3 regions of the Marinomonas sp. PE14-40 genome follow, and region 1 is predicted to be linked to each of the others. Evidence: predicted binding sites of a transcription regulator. Region 1 holds the regulator's gene; each other region holds the start of a gene.
The links. The regulator FNR, encoded in region 1, switches genes on or off when oxygen is low (the NO sensors DNR and NnrR bind a similar motif). The targets are predictions, from matches to a motif close to TTGATNTANATCAA.
Positions count from the first base shown of each region.

Region 2: a site for FNR is predicted at 3,277-3,290, ahead of petA (ubiquinol-cytochrome c reductase iron-sulfur subunit). Genes of this name have one in related genera too.
Region 3: a site for FNR is predicted at 2,217-2,230, ahead of Q0A08_RS22330 (YdcH family protein). Genes of this name have one in related genera too.

Region 1 is NZ_CP130700.1:1,009,869-1,015,527, forward strand. It holds gene ccoS (cbb3-type cytochrome oxidase assembly protein CcoS) at 1-134, shown strand, start outside; gene Q0A08_RS04605 (sulfite exporter TauE/SafE family protein) at 131-814, shown strand; gene hemN (oxygen-independent coproporphyrinogen III oxidase) at 917-2,284, shown strand; gene fnr (fumarate/nitrate reduction transcriptional regulator Fnr) at 2,314-3,075, shown strand; gene Q0A08_RS04620 (adenine phosphoribosyltransferase) at 3,097-3,639, shown strand; gene Q0A08_RS04625 (YfaZ family outer membrane protein) at 3,691-4,242, opposite strand; gene ttcA (tRNA 2-thiocytidine(32) synthetase TtcA) at 4,252-5,088, opposite strand; gene Q0A08_RS04635 (hypothetical protein) at 5,246-5,398, opposite strand; gene Q0A08_RS04640 (SprT family zinc-dependent metalloprotease) at 5,494-5,659, opposite strand, start outside.
Region 2 is NZ_CP130700.1:1,804,097-1,809,755, forward strand. It holds gene Q0A08_RS08200 (glutathione S-transferase N-terminal domain-containing protein) at 1-427, opposite strand, end outside; gene Q0A08_RS08205 (cytochrome c1) at 526-1,308, opposite strand; gene Q0A08_RS08210 (cytochrome b) at 1,311-2,555, opposite strand; gene petA (ubiquinol-cytochrome c reductase iron-sulfur subunit) at 2,555-3,148, opposite strand; gene rpsI (30S ribosomal protein S9) at 3,335-3,727, opposite strand; gene rplM (50S ribosomal protein L13) at 3,742-4,170, opposite strand; gene zapE (cell division protein ZapE) at 4,358-5,455, opposite strand; gene Q0A08_RS08235 (ZapG family protein) at 5,599-5,659, shown strand, end outside.
Region 3 is NZ_CP130700.1:4,813,809-4,819,467, forward strand. It holds gene Q0A08_RS22315 (ATP-binding cassette domain-containing protein) at 1-201, opposite strand, end outside; gene Q0A08_RS22320 (dimethylarginine dimethylaminohydrolase family protein) at 343-1,215, shown strand; gene Q0A08_RS22325 (TetR family transcriptional regulator C-terminal domain-containing protein) at 1,228-1,839, shown strand; gene Q0A08_RS22330 (YdcH family protein) at 1,889-2,143, opposite strand; gene Q0A08_RS22335 (TraR/DksA C4-type zinc finger protein) at 2,283-2,624, opposite strand; gene Q0A08_RS22340 (hypothetical protein) at 2,636-2,884, opposite strand; gene Q0A08_RS22345 (YbaN family protein) at 3,087-3,488, opposite strand; gene rnt (ribonuclease T) at 3,629-4,279, opposite strand; gene Q0A08_RS22355 (flagellar protein MotY) at 4,393-5,289, shown strand; gene Q0A08_RS22360 (hypothetical protein) at 5,314-5,659, opposite strand, start outside.

The DNA of each region.
Region 1 (5,659 bases):
CAATTGCAGCAATCTTTGTTTTTATCGCAGTCGCTATCTTTACTTGGGCGGTTAAAAAAGATCAATTTGAAGACCTTGACCGTGAAGGTCAAAGAATACTATTCGAAGAAGATGATAACGACAAAAACAAATGAGCGAATTCGACCTTTTAACTGCATTTCTTATTGGACTTGCTGGTGCAGGGCACTGCTTTGGCATGTGCGGAGGTATCATAAGCGCCCTTTCTTTCAACACACCTAATAGCAAAGGATTGCTAGCAACACAGTTAAATTACAATTTAGGGCGAATTACTAGCTACTCTATCCTAGCCCTTGTTTTTAGCTTCTTCTTTCAGTCTTTTAGCGATTATTATGAAAGCGCCAGTTATGCACTAAGAACCTTTGCAGCCACTATTCTCTTTCTCATGGGCCTTTATCTTTTAAAACAGTCACAACTAATATTAAAAGTTGAAAAGCTTGGCTCATTTGGCTGGCAATATATAGCCCCTTTCGCAAAGAAATTATTACCTATCAAAACCAGAAAACAAGCCTTTTTAGCTGGCTTTGTTTGGGGCTGGCTACCCTGTGGACTTGTTTATTCCAGTTTAATTTGGATCTCAGCTAGATCCACACCTTTTGAAGCCATACTACTTATGCTTGCATTTGGGCTTGGCACCATGCCGGCAATGTTAGCTACCGGAATATTCAGTAAAAGCCTAAAAGAAAGCTGGAAACAGTACCACCTCAATACCGTTAGCGGTGTCTTTATGCTGATTTACGCTATTTGGACATTTCCATTTTTCCAAAACTTAATACAAGCTGCTTTCCTTAGATAGCGCCATATTTATAAAACACGCCAACCAAAAGGCTGACATATATCAATTTTTAAATTTCCTTAGCAGTTAAAATACTATAAGAATTTTTAATAGGACGTTTAGATGCTCTGGAATACACAACTCATTCAAAAATATAATATTTCGGGTCCTAGATATACCTCTTACCCTACTGCACCTCAATTTAGCAGCAACATTAGCAAGCTCTCTTTAATTGAAGAAATGCTGATGCCCTCAAAAAAACCATTAAGTCTCTACTTTCATGTCCCCTACTGCGCAAAGCTTTGCTATTACTGTGCGTGCAATAAAGTAATCACAAGTAACTACAAAAAAGGCGATGAGTACCTTGAACTTCTTATTGAAGAAATTCGCCTTAAATCTTTAATGCTTAACGATGAAAGAGAAGTACAACAACTTCACTTTGGGGGTGGCACCCCTACCTTCTTATCAACCGATGCCTTTAAAAAATTGATTAACTACATCAAGCAAGAGTTCAATTTACTTCCCGATGATGAAGGTGAATACAGCATAGAGGTTGACCCAAGAGAAGTTAGCCAAGAAAAGCTGTCAGCACTAAGAGAACTCGGCTTTAACCGCCTTAGCTATGGCATTCAAGATTTTGACAAACGAGTCCAAACTACTATTAATCGCATACAAAGCTACGAATTAATTGACAGCCTAATGCAGTGTAGTCGTAAACTAGGTTATCACTCTATCAATTTCGACCTAATATATGGGCTTCCATATCAAACTGCTGAAAGCTTTGAACAAACCCTTAATCAAGTAATCAAACTTGATCCTGATAGGATTTCAGTATTTAACTATGCTCATTTACCTAAACGGTTTGCTTCTCAAAGACAGATTCCAGAAGATCAGTTACCAGACACAAATACAAAATTAGCTATTCTTAAATTATGCATCGATATGCTTACCAGTGCAGGCTATCAATACATAGGAATGGATCATTTCGCCAAACCCAAGGATGCGTTGGCAAAAGCACAAAATAAAGGAGAGTTGAAACGAAATTTCCAAGGATATACAACACATGCAAACTGTGACCTATTGGCATTTGGCACATCAGCTATCAGTCAAATAGGCAAAACATATGTTCAAAATCATACGGCGACAAAAGATTATCGCAAAAGCATTGAAAGCGGTCAGTTAGCGATTATGAAGGGATACATGAGTAATCGTGACGACCAAATAAGACATAAGGTCATTATGTCTTTAATTTGCAACTTTGAACTAGATTCAAGTGACATTGAGAGTGAGTTTAATATCGTATTTTCAAATTACTTTAAAAATGAACTATCAGAGCTTAGAAAACTAGAGAAAGACGGCATTATTAAGTTAACAAATGAGCCAATACCTTATATTAGGGTCACGGACTCTGGCAGACTTTTAATCCGCTGCATTTGCATGACTTTTGATAAATACTTAAATAACGTAATTTCATACTCTAAAGTAATTTAGAAACATAGATCAAGTTCAGGGAGATCATTATGTCTTTAGCTCTTAACAACGCTCGATTTAACAGTAAACTTACATCTCAATGCCAGAATTGCAGCCTTAGCGCGCTATGCCTGCCAATTTCTTTAGCTGATGACGATGTTAATCGATTGGATCAGATCATTGAACGTAAAAAACCTCTAAAAAAAGGGGATATTTTATTTCGTCAGGGAGACGAGTTCGAATCTGTGTATGCCGTACGTACCGGCACACTTAAAACTTTTAATATCACTAACTCTGGTGAAGAGCAAATTACAGGCTTTTACTGCCCAAGTGAGCTTCTTGGCCTTAGCGGGATAGATAAAAACATTTATCCAGTGTCTGCAAAAGCGCTTGAAACAACCACGGTGTGTGAAATTCCTTTTTCTCATTTAGAGCAATTATCTGAACAGATCCCTACTCTTAAGCATCAACTTTTTAAAGTGATGAGCCGCAAAATTTGTGATGACCAACAAATGATGGTGCTATTAGGTAAAAAAAATGCAGATGAGAAAGTCGCTTCTTTATTACTAAATTTAAGTGCGCGCTTTAAAAAACGTGGCTATTCTGCAACATCATTTAGACTTGCCATGTCTCGTGGTGAAATCGGCAATTATCTTGGTTTAGCAGTTGAAACCGTTAGTCGAGTAATCACACGTTTTCAAAAAAACGGCATGATTCAAGTTGATGGCAAAGAAATTAGCATTATCGATCTAGATCAAATGCAAAAACTAATCGGCATGTCAGAAGATTGTGATAAAATTGAAAGTATTTGATAGCTAACACAAGGCGATATAATGCTTTACGATGATTTTTACATAAAATCTTTAATACAAACAGTTGAAGACTGGCCTAAAGAAGGTATTAGTTTTAGAGACATCACTCCAATTTTCTCAGACCCTAAGGGTTTGAGAATGGTTGTTGATGCTTATATTCATAGGTATATAGCAACTGATATAAGCCACATTGCCTGCATTGATGCTCGTGGCTTTCTTATCGCTTCTATTCTTGCTTATGAGCTGCAAAAGCCTCTAATTCTTGTGCGCAAAAAAGGCAAACTACCAGGTGCAACTATTTCACAAAAGTATGCGCTTGAGTACGGAGAAGCAGAGCTAGAGATTCAAGAAGGTGCTGTATCTGAGGGTGATCAAGTATTACTCTTTGACGACTTAATAGCGACTGGTGGCACGCTTTGCGCTGCTATCAGCCTATTAAAATCACAAGGCGCTAACATCAAAGAAGTTGCAGCTATTATTGACCTACCTGATTTAAAAGGCAGTCAGATTATTAGTGACTTAGAGATACCCGTTTATAGTCTCTGCGCCTTTGAAGGCGAATAAAAAAAGGGCGCTAATTTAGCGCCCTTTTTTTTGATTCTGTTTTAGTCACACCTAGAAGTAAGCTGCTACTCCAATGTGCACACCCTCATCCAAAGTATACTTTTCACTATGATCATTAAATTCAGTTTTTACAACACTATAGCTAAAATAAACTCTTGCATTACGTGTTGCAAAATATTCCACTCTCAAATCAGCTTCGTGCTGTCTTTTCATATCTCCATAGGTGAAAAGCCCTGGGTAGTAATAACCAGATGCATATATGCTTACACGGTTAGCTTGTGGAATAATGTAACGATAATAACCACCTAATCCTACACCGTAACCTGAATCGTTAGCACCTAGATCACCCTCTACTGCACGCAATCTTGCACCAACGCCGACTTCAATAGGGTCAGCCTTATCAACAATCATTACGCCAACATAACCAGATTTACCGCCTTCAGATAAATACAAAGCACCCGCTTCAATCTCAACAGGATCTATGCTTAAAGACGCATTTAATTTAGCCGTATCATCAGATAGAGTACCTGAAACACTTGAAGCATTTGCTCCAACACTTAACAAACCAAGCGCAAAAGTAATTGCATATTTATTAAAACTCATCAATATATCCTATAGTGAAATTATATTTAATTTATCTAAGGCATCTGGACTAATAGATAAATCTTTAAAATCAAATAAATTTGTATCTGCCATATGCGACGGTACGATATTTTGCATACTTGTAAACAACGTATCGGTACGACCGGGATATTCTTTATCCCATTGTTGTAACATATTTTTGATAACCTGACGCTGTAAATTTTCTTGTGAACCACAAAGATTGCACGGAATAATCGGATATTCCTTTATTTCAGAAAAAGTCTCAATATCTTTTTCTTTACAGTATGCAAGTGGTCTAATTACCATATGACGACCATCATCACTTAACAATTTAGGCGGCATGGATTTAATTTTCCCACCAAAAAACATATTTAAAAACAAAGTTTCTAAGATATCATCTCTATGATGCCCAAGCGCAATTTTAGTTGCACCGATTTCATCCGCAAAACCATATAAAGAACCGCGTCTTAAACGTGAACATAAGCCACATGTCGTTTTACCTTCAGGTACAAGCTCTTTAACAATACTATAGGTGTCACGCTCTAGAATATGATAATCAACACCAATTGATGACAAATATTCAGGCAAAATATGTTCAGGAAAACCAGGTTGTTTTTGATCCAAGTTAACAGCAACAATACTAAACTCTATCGGAGCACTTGCTTGAAGATTTCTTAATATCTCCAACATAGTATAAGAGTCTTTACCCCCAGATAAACAAACCATGACCTTGTCATCATCTTCTATCATATTGAAGTCGGCGATTGCTTGTCCGGTTAGCCTTCTTAAGCGTTTATGAAGCTTATTAAGTTCGGTTTTTTCTTTCGGGCGTGTTGATAAATCCATTGCTACTTTCACATAATTACAAATAGCGACATTCTACAACAGTAACAATTCCATCGCATCCAATTAATTGAATCTATTAGGGAAATATGACGAATTTTTTAATCGGTAGGAAATTACAGGGTGAAACAAGAGCTAACAGGGTTAGCTCTTTTTAAGCTTAAGCTTGCTTGTTGATCCCTAGAGAATCGATAATAACCGCTGCAGCAATGACAGCCAGCATTGCAGGTACTATCATAGGCGCAAAGTTAGCCATTACAGCTGTTGCCAATCCCATAGCAAACCCAGCAAAAAGTTTAAGTGTGTTATTCATATCATCTCCAAGCAAACATAGCGATAAATTTTGCCAAGATAATACCTTAATAATGATTCATATCAAATTAATATCTGCTTGATATAGGAACAATTTTACTTTTTCCTTAATTTAGCTCTGCACTTTCTGCACTGATACTCAGCCCCTTTGAGAATTCGATTATGGCGCCTGATTGTTAAGGCATGCTCCATACAGTCACACAAATACAGAAAACTTTTCGCTGGCGCCTTAACGTCAAAGTTATGAGTACGATTTGGTGCT
Region 2 (5,659 bases), 790 kb from region 1:
AGATAGGCGCTACATTAATTAGGCTTTCTCTTAGCTCTTTTTGAGCTTTTTCAATTGCTGCTTGATCTTTACTCGTTAGAATAAAATCAGCTAATGCTGCCCAGTCTCTTTGAATACGGTACATATACAAACGACTTTCAGCACGTGCAACAGGGTACACAGGAAGCAGAGGAGGATGAGGGAAACGTTCATCCAAATATTCCATCATGACATTTGGCTCATACAAGACAAGGTCACGGTCAACTAGCGCAGGTAGCTCATTGTATGGGTTCACATCCGCCAACTCACTTGGCTTGTTGAATGGATCCACATCAATGATATCAACCGTTACGGCTTTTTCTGCTAAAACAATTCTGACTCTGTGACTGTAATGGTCTTCACCATCAGAGAAAAAAGTCATTGAAGAGCGTTTTGCAACAACACCCATGGATAAACCCCTATTCCAAAAACAAAGAAAACCCCTAAGTGGGGCTACATAAACGCATTCAAACAATAGCCGCAAATGCGGCTATTGTTTGCAGTATTTTAATGGTCAATTTCGCGCCAGTACTCTTTATTCAAGAGGAAGGCAAAAACACCAAACAATACGATAAATAATAATACTTTCAAACCTAAGGCTTCAGACTGAAGACGGATAGGGTCAGCCATGTAAACTAAGAAGTTAGTTACATCGTAAACCACTTGCTCAAACTCTTCTTCAGATAAAGAACCTTTAGTTTTCTGAGCTACAATACCACACTTTTCAACAGTAAGAGCTTCGCCCGTTAAAGTATCAAATAATGGATTGTGATCTTCATCATATGCAGGTGCTTGTGCACAGGTCACATGACGAACACCCTGCAGACCTTCCAAAACATTCGGCATACCGACATTAGGGAAAACAGTATTGTTTACACCCCAAGGACGAGTTTCATCTTCATAGAAAGCTTTTAGATAGCTATAAACCCAGTCACTACCACGAACGCGAGCTTCAAGCGTAAGATCAGGTGGCGGAGCACCAAACCAAGCTTTAGCATCTTTAGAGTCCATAGAGTTAGACATCAAATCACCAATTTTATTACCTGCTGGCAATAAGTTTTCAGTGAAAAGATCTGCTGGAATACCTAAGTCAGTTGCTGCACGTTCAAAACGTGCATAACCTGCATCGTGACAACCTAAGCAATAGTTTGCGAAAGTATTTAAACCACGCTGTAGTGACGCTTTATCATGAAGATCTGGCGTCATATCTTCTAGCTCTACAGAACTACCTGCAGCAAAACCTAGTGCTGGTAGTAATGCCAGAGTAATAGTAGCAATAATTTTTTTCATAATTACACCCTCTCTGGCACAGTTTTAGTGCTTTCCCAACGTGTATACCATGGCATCAATAGGAAATACGCAAAGTATATTACAGAAGCGATTTGAGCAGCAGTTGTTCTACCATCAGTTGAAGGAAGCACACCTAACACACCCAACACAACAAAGCTGATACAGAAGATAAAGAGTGCAACTTTACTCATCCATCCTTTATATAGCATTGACTTAACAGGGCTTCTGTCTAACCAAGGCAATACAAATAGAATCGCGATTGCACCACCCATCGCAACTACACCCCAGAACTTAGCGTCTAAGCCAAATAGAGGAAAAGTAACGGCACGCAAAATTGCATAGAAAGGTGTGAAATACCATACTGGCGCAATATGCTCAGGTGTCTTCAATGGGTTAGCTGCTTCAAAGTTCGGCTTCTCAAGGAAATAACCGCCCATTTCTGGGAAGAAGAAGACAACTGAACAGAAAACAAATAGGAAGACTGCAATACCAACCAAATCATGCACTGTATAGAAAGGATGGAATGGAATACCGTCTAAAGGCACACCGTTTTCATCTTTATACTTTTTGATATCAACACCTTTAGGGTTGTTAGAACCCACATGGTGTAATGCCAATAAGTGCAATACTACAAGTGCCACAATAACTAAAGGCAAAGCAATAACATGCAAGGAGAAGAAGCGGTTCAGCGTAATACCAGAAATCAGGTAGTCACCACGAATCCATTCAGCTAAGTCTGGACCGATCAAAGGAATCGCACTAAACAAGGAGATAATTACCTGCGCACCCCAGTAAGACATTTGTCCCCAAGGAAGCAAGTACCCCATGAAAGCTTCAGCCATCAAAGCAAGGTAAATAGCCATACCAAATAACCAAACTAATTCGCGTGGTTTCTGATAAGAACCGTACAACAAGCCTCTAAACATATGCATATACACAACAACAAAGAATGCCGAAGCACCTGTTGAATGCAGATAGCGAATAAGCCAGCCATACTCTACATCTCGCATGATGTATTCAACCGATGCAAAAGCTGCTTCAGCTGAAGGCGTATAACTCATAGTCAACCACACACCCGTTAGTATTTGGTTAACAAGTACAACGAGAGACAGAACACCAAAGATATAAAACACATTGAAGTTTTTCGGAGCATAATATTTGCTCATGTGTTTTTCAAAGGCTTCAGTCACAGGAAGACGAGCGTCAATCCAACCCATCAAACCTTTAGATTCTTTAAAATCAGCCATTATGCTTTACCTCCGTCATCACCAATTAAGATCACATTATCAGAAAGGTATTGATAAGGTGGTACTAATAGGTTGATTGGCGCAGGAACACTCTTATAAACACGTCCAGCTAAGTCAAAGCGAGAACCATGACAAGGGCAGAAATAACCACCAACCCACTCTGGACCCAAATCCTCTGGAGCTAACTCTGGGCGGTATGTTGGAGAACAACCAAGGTGTGTACAAATACCTAGTAGCACTGCAATTTCAGGTTTAATAGAGCGGTATGCATTTTGTGCATACTCAGGTTGCTGTTCTTTCTCAGAAGATGGATCACTGAGTTGATCAGATATTTTTGTTAGATTATCAAGTGTCTCTTTAGATCGTTTTACGACCCAAACAGGCTGCCCACGCCACTCAACAATCATTTGTTGACCAGTTTCTAACTTACTGATATCAACTTTAACTGGCGCACCAGCTGCTTTCGCTTTTGCGCTTGGATTCCAAGAAGCAACAAAGGGGGTCGCGATACCGACCGCACCAACCGCGCCAATAGCACTTGTTGTTCCGACCAGGAATCGACGTCGACCTTTATTAACGTCGCTTTGACTCATTATGGTTCTCTCCCACCAAATTACAAATCCCAAATTAGAGTATGACGAACCCCAATATGAATGCAGTGCAAATAGTAAAAAAAACAAAGGGTTCTGGCAAGAAAAGTCTCATTACCAGAAGAGCGACATTGACATATCGCATAAAAAAAACGCCTGGATAACCAGGCGTTTGGAAGTATCCCAAGATTAACGCTTGGAGAACTGAGGACGACGACGCGCTTTGCGTAGACCAACCTTTTTACGTTCTACTTCACGAGAGTCACGAGTAACGTAACCAGCAGCACGTAGAGAACGACGTAGTGTCTCATCATACTGTAGCAATGCACGTGTAATACCGTGACGAATAGCACCAGCTTGACCAGAAATACCACCACCTTTAACAGTGATGTAAACGTCAAATTTTTCTGTTGCTTCAACAAGCTCTAGTGGTTGACGAACAACCATTTGCGCAGTTTCACGGCCGAAATATTGCTCTAGAGAACGGTCATTGATAACTAGGTTACCAGTACCGGCCTTTAGGAATACACGAGCGGTAGATGATTTGCGACGACCTGTACCGTAGTATTGAGTAGCTGACATAATGATCTTCCGTATTAAATATTAAGTTCTAGCGGCTGTTGAGCTGCATGTGGATGTTGAGTACCAGCATACACTTTCATTTTCTTGTGCATAGCACGGCCCAAAGGACCTTTTGGCAACATACCTTTAACTGCGAGTTCAAGAACGCGCTCAGGAGCATGATCAATCAGCGTTTCAAAATTCATCGAACGCAAGCCACCTGGGTAACCAGTGTGACGATAGTATTGTTTAGCTTTAGCCTTGTTACCAGTAACGTGAACTTTCTCAGCATTGATAACAACGATGTAATCACCAGTGTCAACATGAGGAGTATATTCAGCTTTATGCTTACCGCGTAAACGACGAGCAATCTCGGTAGCCAAACGGCCTAAAGTTTTGCCTTCAGCATCAACAACGAACCAGTCGCGTCTTACTTCAGCAGGTTTTGCAGTAAAAGTTTTCATCAAAAACCCTTTCATTTAGCATGTATTGACATGCTCAATACCTATTATTATTGGTTATATCGACATTAATGAAGATATAACGTGCATATACCTTTTAAAAAAGGCGAGCGGATTATACACATTCCACCCCACTTTATAAAGAGGACAATTTAGATAAACACCAAGTTATTATCGCTATTACGTGCTTTTATGGTCGATGCTCTAACGACAGGTATTCTTCAGATTGCATTTCGAGTAAACGACTGACGGTTCTGTCATACTCAAAAGACAACTGAGTCCCTTTATATATATCAGGAATATCTACTTCTGCTGAAACAATTAACTTAACGTGCCTATCATAAAACTCATCTACTAGATTGATAAAACGTCTAGCCATATCATCACGAGTCGTATCAAACTGCGGCACGTTCGACACAATAACCGTAGTATAAAGTTTTGCAATTTCAATATAATCAACCTGACTTCTAGGCCCATCGCACAAAGCATAGACATCAAACCAAGCGATATCTTCACAACTGTTTTGTAGATGTATCTTACGGTTTTCGATTTCAACTACACCACCCTCTTTTGCCTGAGCCAAATCGGGGGCTAAACGAGCAAAACAAGCCGCCAAAGCAGCCTCTGAATCTTGTCCCAATGGAGTGTAATAAAGACTTGCTTGCTTAAGTGCACGTAATCGGTAGTCAATACCACCATCTATATTCATGACACGGGTATGCTTATTTACTAAATCGATAGCAGGCAAGAAGCGCGCTCTTTGCAATCCATTTTCATACAAACCATCCGGCTCTATGTTTGATGTAGCAACGAGGCTCGTTCCATTTTCAAATAAGACTTTTAGCAAGCCTGCCAATATCATGGCATCCGTAATGTCTTTTACAAAAAATTCATCAAAGCACAAGACCTCTGCCTTAGCAGCAATTTGTTTACCGACCACTTCCAATGGATTTTTTACATCATTCACTTCACGTAACTCTTTATGGACCATTTGCATAAAGCGGTGAAAATGCAAACGCAGCTTTCGCTCAGTCGGTAAACAATCAAAAAAGGTATCCATCAGGTATGTTTTACCGCGACCCACTCCCCCCCAAAAATACAGACCTTTTTCCACTTCTGGCTGATGACTTTTTTTGAAGAAGCTCAGGAATCCACCTGTCGCTTCAGGTTTTTTATTAACGATTCTGTCAAACAAGTCTTGCAGGGCCTCAACAGCCTCTTCTTGAGCAGGATCGTAGGCAAAATCAGAACGAGTTAAATCTTTACGGTAACGTGATAAAGGGGTCATAGGGCTCTTAAACTTTGAAAGATAAACAAACCAATTAAATTCAAGTTAATTCTAGCAAATTTCTCATCAAAGCTCATCTCAATAAGGCTTCTTTCGAGACAAGATTCAGCTATACTTAAGGTGTTATATTTTTGGAGTAAGTCATGAACTTAGAAGTAATTGATGCGGTAATTTTTATCGCTGGCGCAGCTGTAGGCCTATTTT
Region 3 (5,659 bases), 1.4 Mb from region 1:
ACCAGCACTGGGTGTTTCAAGCATATTGATGCAGCGAAGTGTGGTGGACTTACCTGAACCACTGCCTCCAATAAGAGCAATGACGTCACCTTTTTCTGCACTCAAGTCTATTCCTTTGAGAACTTCTAATTGACCAAAACTCTTCCTAAGATTGGTGATTTCAAGAATGCTGCTTTTTGTGTTTTTTTCATTTATGGCCATGTTGAAGTCTCTAAATGATTTTTTAAAATAATCAAATTATGCGCTTGCATAAATTTATACACTTGCATAATAATGATGTCAACAAGATTGCTTTGAGTGATAAGTGATCAAATAAAAAGTAAAAATTAGGAGATTCAAAAGATGAAACTATTTGGTAGTCAGTCAATGGTTGCACCGATTCAACGTGTTCTTATGCGACGTCCTGGGGCTAGCTTGCTTGCTGCAGATGCAAAAGAGTGGCATTACGGCACTATGTTTGATGCTCCTAAGGCCATTGAGCAATATGATGCTTTTGCTAAGATTGTTGCACAGTCTGGTGCAGAAATTAGCTGGATCGAAGATGATAATGATGGCTTGTGTGATGCTATGTTTACTCAGGATGCGTCTTTAGTGACAGATCATGGGGCTGTTTTACTCAATATGGGGAAGGCATTGAGGGTGCCTGAACCTAACCTTCATAGACAGGCTTATCAGGCTGCTGGTGTGCCTATTTTGGGTGAGTTGACTGGAAGTGCAATGATAGAAGGTGGTGACTTTATTTGGTTAAATAAAAATACTATCGTGGTTGGCTGTGGCTTCCGCTCTAATCGAGAGGGTATTGATCAGCTTAATAAAATCTTAAATCCGTTTAGTATTAATGTGATAGGTTTTGATTTACCGGTTTGGCATGGTGCTGAAGCTTGTTTACATTTAATGTCAATGATTTCTCCTCTTGATGAAAAGTTAGCGTTAATATATTCGCCACTTATGCCAACCGCTTTTTATAATCTATTGTTGGAAGAAGGCTATACATTGCTAGATGCCCCAGCTGAAGAGTATCTTGCAAGTGGCGGTTTAAACTTAAATGTTTTACCTGTTAAACCAAAAGAGTGCGTTATGATAGATGGTTTTCCTTTAACCAAGGTTATGATGCAAAGTGCTGGGTGTAAGGTTCATGTGTTTGAAGGAGATGCCCTTTGCATTGCATGTGAAGGAGGGCCTACCTGTTTGACTAATCCAATATTGCGAGGTTAAAGCATACCTAGTATGTCTATTAAGAGAAGAGAAGGTAATAATCGACGTCAGGAGCTGATAGAAGCGGCTTTAGACTGTATTGAAAATGAAGGGTTACAAGGCGCGACAGTGCGAAAAGTCGCTGACTATGCTGGAGTAACCAATGGACTCATTCGATTTTACTTCTCCAGTAAAGATGAGTTGATAAGGGCCGCTTATGCTGCCCTTTTGGAGCAAATTTATGCAAGCGCTAGGGTAAATATTGAGGATTCTCAACTACCTGCGAAAGAGCGCTTGCGTCGTTTTATAGAGGCGACCTTGTCCTTCCCCATCGTATCTCCTAGAACTGTTTTGTTATGGGCTAATTTTCTACCTCTTACCTATATTGATGAGCAAATGGCTGCGATCAGAAGTGATGGTTATGTGGAAACAACTAATATTTTACAGCCGCTTATAAAAGCCACCTTGGAAAGTAATGGGCAGTTGGTTACAGAGCAAGAGTCATCGAGATCTGCTGTGAAAATTAATGCGGTGATTGATGGGTTGTGGCTTGAAGGGAGTATGGCTAGTTATAAGTTTGAAAGTGGCGATCTTGCAAAAATGGGGGTGGAAACAGCTTCTGCAATTTTAGCGTTTGAACTTTGATGTAAAAGCCCTAATCAAATAGTTGAAAAGGGCTTTATCTGAATACGGTTTAAGCGGTAGTCGCTTGCGCTTTTCTCAGCATGCTAACCAGTTCGTCTTTTAAATAAACACGGCGATGCTTGGCTTTTTCTTCTTCTGAAGTGGTCGCGAGTGTCACTTCATTCTCCATGTTCTCAATACTACGTGTTAGCTCATGGTACTCATCAAACAACTTTTTAAAGTGAGCATTCTCCATTTTTAGTTGGTGAATTTCATGCTTAAACTCAGGTAAATCATTGGCTAGAGTGTGGTGCTCTACAGGCATAGTGTCTTCCTTAATTTTATGTTGATAATTATTTGATCCTGCTTAGAGCATAAGGTTGTATCAGAAAAATATCTTGATCTAGATTAAGGAAAGCGCAAAACCTTAGTAGCTTTGTGAGTGAAATACTTGTGTCAAATCATCAATGACTGCAATCAAAGCAATGTTTGATATCTGGCAGAATGGTTAATCGTCTTTCATCAATCGGTTTGCGACATGACTGACAAAGCCCGTAGTCAGTTTCTTGTGCTTTCTGTATTGAGATTTGTAGTTTTTCTAGCGCTAAGTGTTCAGATTTTTGGCATTCATCAAATACTTCGTTAAGTATCAGTGAAGCATCTTTTTTCTGCTTGATCTGTTGTAGCCTATCAAGTCTTTCTTTATAGCTATCTAACAGGCCTGCTTCAGCCTTGCTAATGCAATGATCAAAGGAAGCTATTCTAATGTTGCGGGTAAGACTCTGACTAATAGGGAGGTAAGGCATAAAATACTCCTTTAAAGTTTTGCTGCTAGGGCGTGTTTGACTAACATTGACTGAATGGTTTGATTAAGCGCTTGGTGGCGACTTTGATATCGACGTAATTTATCACAAGGCTGTGACTCGTCTAGTGCTTGAATTTGTGTTGTGAGGTGCTGATATTCAACCGCCATGGTTTGAAACTCAGCGTTATACAAATTTAGCAATCTGATTTCATCCCGATAGTGGGGATGTTCAAGCATGAGATATGAAAGGTTATTGGCCATCTGAATCTCCTTACTCAGGTAATATTTTATAGGTGTGAGTTTAGGTTACTTTCCTGATCAAAAAATAGACTAATTTAAATGCTGCACTTCGTCCTGATATGTATCAAGTTAATCCTTGTTTATGACACTTTATCGAGACTGAAAAGCGTATTTTGAAAAAGCTGAAGGTGTTATTTAAGAAAGGCGTTAGATAAATCAGTGATTAGTTTGTCTCTGCACGTAAGGGGAGTCGAAGTAGATATATGCTGACGCAAATTCCAATACAAATGAGAGATAAGGTTGCCCAAAATTTGCCGACCAAAAATATAGAAAGTCCCATACCACACCACATAAAAATGATGGCTCGATTGCGGCTTTTCTTAGGGATGCCTTTATCAGACTGCCAGTCTTGGATGATAGGGCCGAAATATTTATGTGATGTCAGCCAGCTATGAAAGCGTGTTGATGATTGAGAGAAACACCAAGCACTCAATAATATAAAAGGGGTTGTTGGAAGGAGAGGAAGGACTACACCTATTATGCCAAGAATTAAGGATATCCACCCTGTTGCTAAATAAAGCAAGCGTTTAAAAGGGCTGTGTTTATGCTTAGCGGGTTTAGCCATGTGTATTGAGTGTCCTATTGGCAAAGCAGGTGCTTTTACAATAAACCCTATCGTATCAATTACGAGAGTACAAACTAATTGTATAGAGAGATTTTAAGAGGTTATCGGCAACTTGCTCATAACCTCTTAAAAAAGCTTAGCTAGACAAAAGATGACATGTCATCCATTGACTCAGGTGCTGCTAAACTCCAGCCACCTAATCTTTTCCATCTATTTACGATTTCACAGAAAAGCTCAGCTGTTTTCTCTGTATCATATTTTGCAGAATGTGCTTCAGCGTTACTAAATGGGATAGCGGCAGCTTCACAGGCTTTTGCGAGGACTGTTTGACCAAAAGCAAGACCAGCAAGGCTCGCCGTATCAAAGCTTGAAAATGGGTGGAAAGGGTTGCGTTTGATATCGCAACGCTCGATTGCTGCATTTAAAAAACCATGGTCAAATGCTGCGTTGTGGCCAACTAGAATGGCACGTTTACAACCCACTGACTTGAGCTCTTTTCTCACCTTGCTAAAAATTTGGCCTAGCACTTCTGCTTCAACCACATCTTTACGTTCGGGATCAAAAGGGTCAATGCCAGTAAATTCTAAGGCCGATTTTTCAAGGTTTGCACCTTCAAATGGTCTTACATTGAACTCAATGGTTTCATGGATATAGAGCTCGCCATTTTCATCCATTCTAAGGATGCTGGCAGCGATTTCTAATAATGCGTCAGTTTTATTATTAAAGCCTGCGGTCTCAACGTCGATAACAACTGGTAAGAAACCACGGAAGCGGTCTTTAATTTCGTGCATGGTGGAATTTTGGTGGTTTGACAAGACTAATCCTTAATGTGCCACTTGCTCGTAATGTTATTGCTGGATAGGATTGCAGCATAACACATTTGTTAGCTTGAACGAGATATCTAATGGGAAATGCGGTACTAAAAAAATTGAAAAAAATACTAATACCAGCTGTTTGTACGCTTGGTGTTGGATTTAGTGCTTCGTCACAGGCCATAACTCGTTATCAATCTGACTTGAACGAAGCCCAGTGGCTTCTTTCGGGTGATATTTTTTCCTGTAGTTTAAGTCATCCCATTATGTATTATGGGGAAGGGCATTTTATTAAAAATGCAGGTGAACCCATGAAATTCATCCTTAACCCAGGCAATGAAAAATTGGGGCCGGGCAATGTATATATAATCTCTCAGGCACCTAACTGGTCTCCAGGATTAAAACCTGAAACATTAGAAGTATTGGCTTATCCAGGTTATGGTATGACTGTCGAAGTGGGTGGAAAGGTGGCTGAACGCATGCTGACGAGCTTAAATAAAGGGTTACACCCCGTATTGGCTGGTAGTGCTTGGGAAAGTGGTCGCGAAACCATTGAAGTTGCTTTAACGAATATTAATTTCGCTCCTGCTTACAACGAATTTAGACGTTGTATGGCGAGTTTATTACCCGTTAATTACGATCAAATTGCTCGATCTGCAGTGCTCTTTCCTGAAAATGGCGTGTTACTTTCAACCAGAATGCAGGATAGGTTGGATCTTGTTGCTCTTTATGTCGCGAATGATCCAAGTGTTGAATATATCTATATTGATGGTCATACAGATTCATTGGGTTCAAGAAGAGACAACCGAGAACTATCGAAACAACGAGCCGAAGCAGTTACGGCTTATTTGTTAGAGCAAGGTGTTGCGGTTGAGAAAATTATTTCGCGATACCATGGTGAACGTTATCCAACGATAGATAATAAAACACGTTCGAATCGTGAGAGAAACCGTAGGGTAACCATACGACTTGAGAAGTTTGAACCCTAATGGGTTCGCTTATTCTAATTTGATTTAATCAATTGCTAATGGTGAATCAGGGCCTAAAATATCCATACCAATATTGATTTCTAAGTTGAAGGTTTTTGTCTGCCCTGAACACCCCGCATAAACTATGGTCCATGCTTCTTCACTTCCTTGGGGAGGTATGCGCCAGCAAACCCCTTTAATGTTGACATAACGTGTGCCATCCGAGTCCTCAGTAATGGCGTAAACCTCCTCTTCTACCTGAGCATTTTCATATTCTGCTTGTTCTTCTTTGGCAAGTATTATTTGCGCTCTGGTTTGTTCAGAAAAAACATTTTCTAGTTCTTCATCTGATGATGTTGTTTCGAAACTATTATCAAAACTCTCTGCTTGA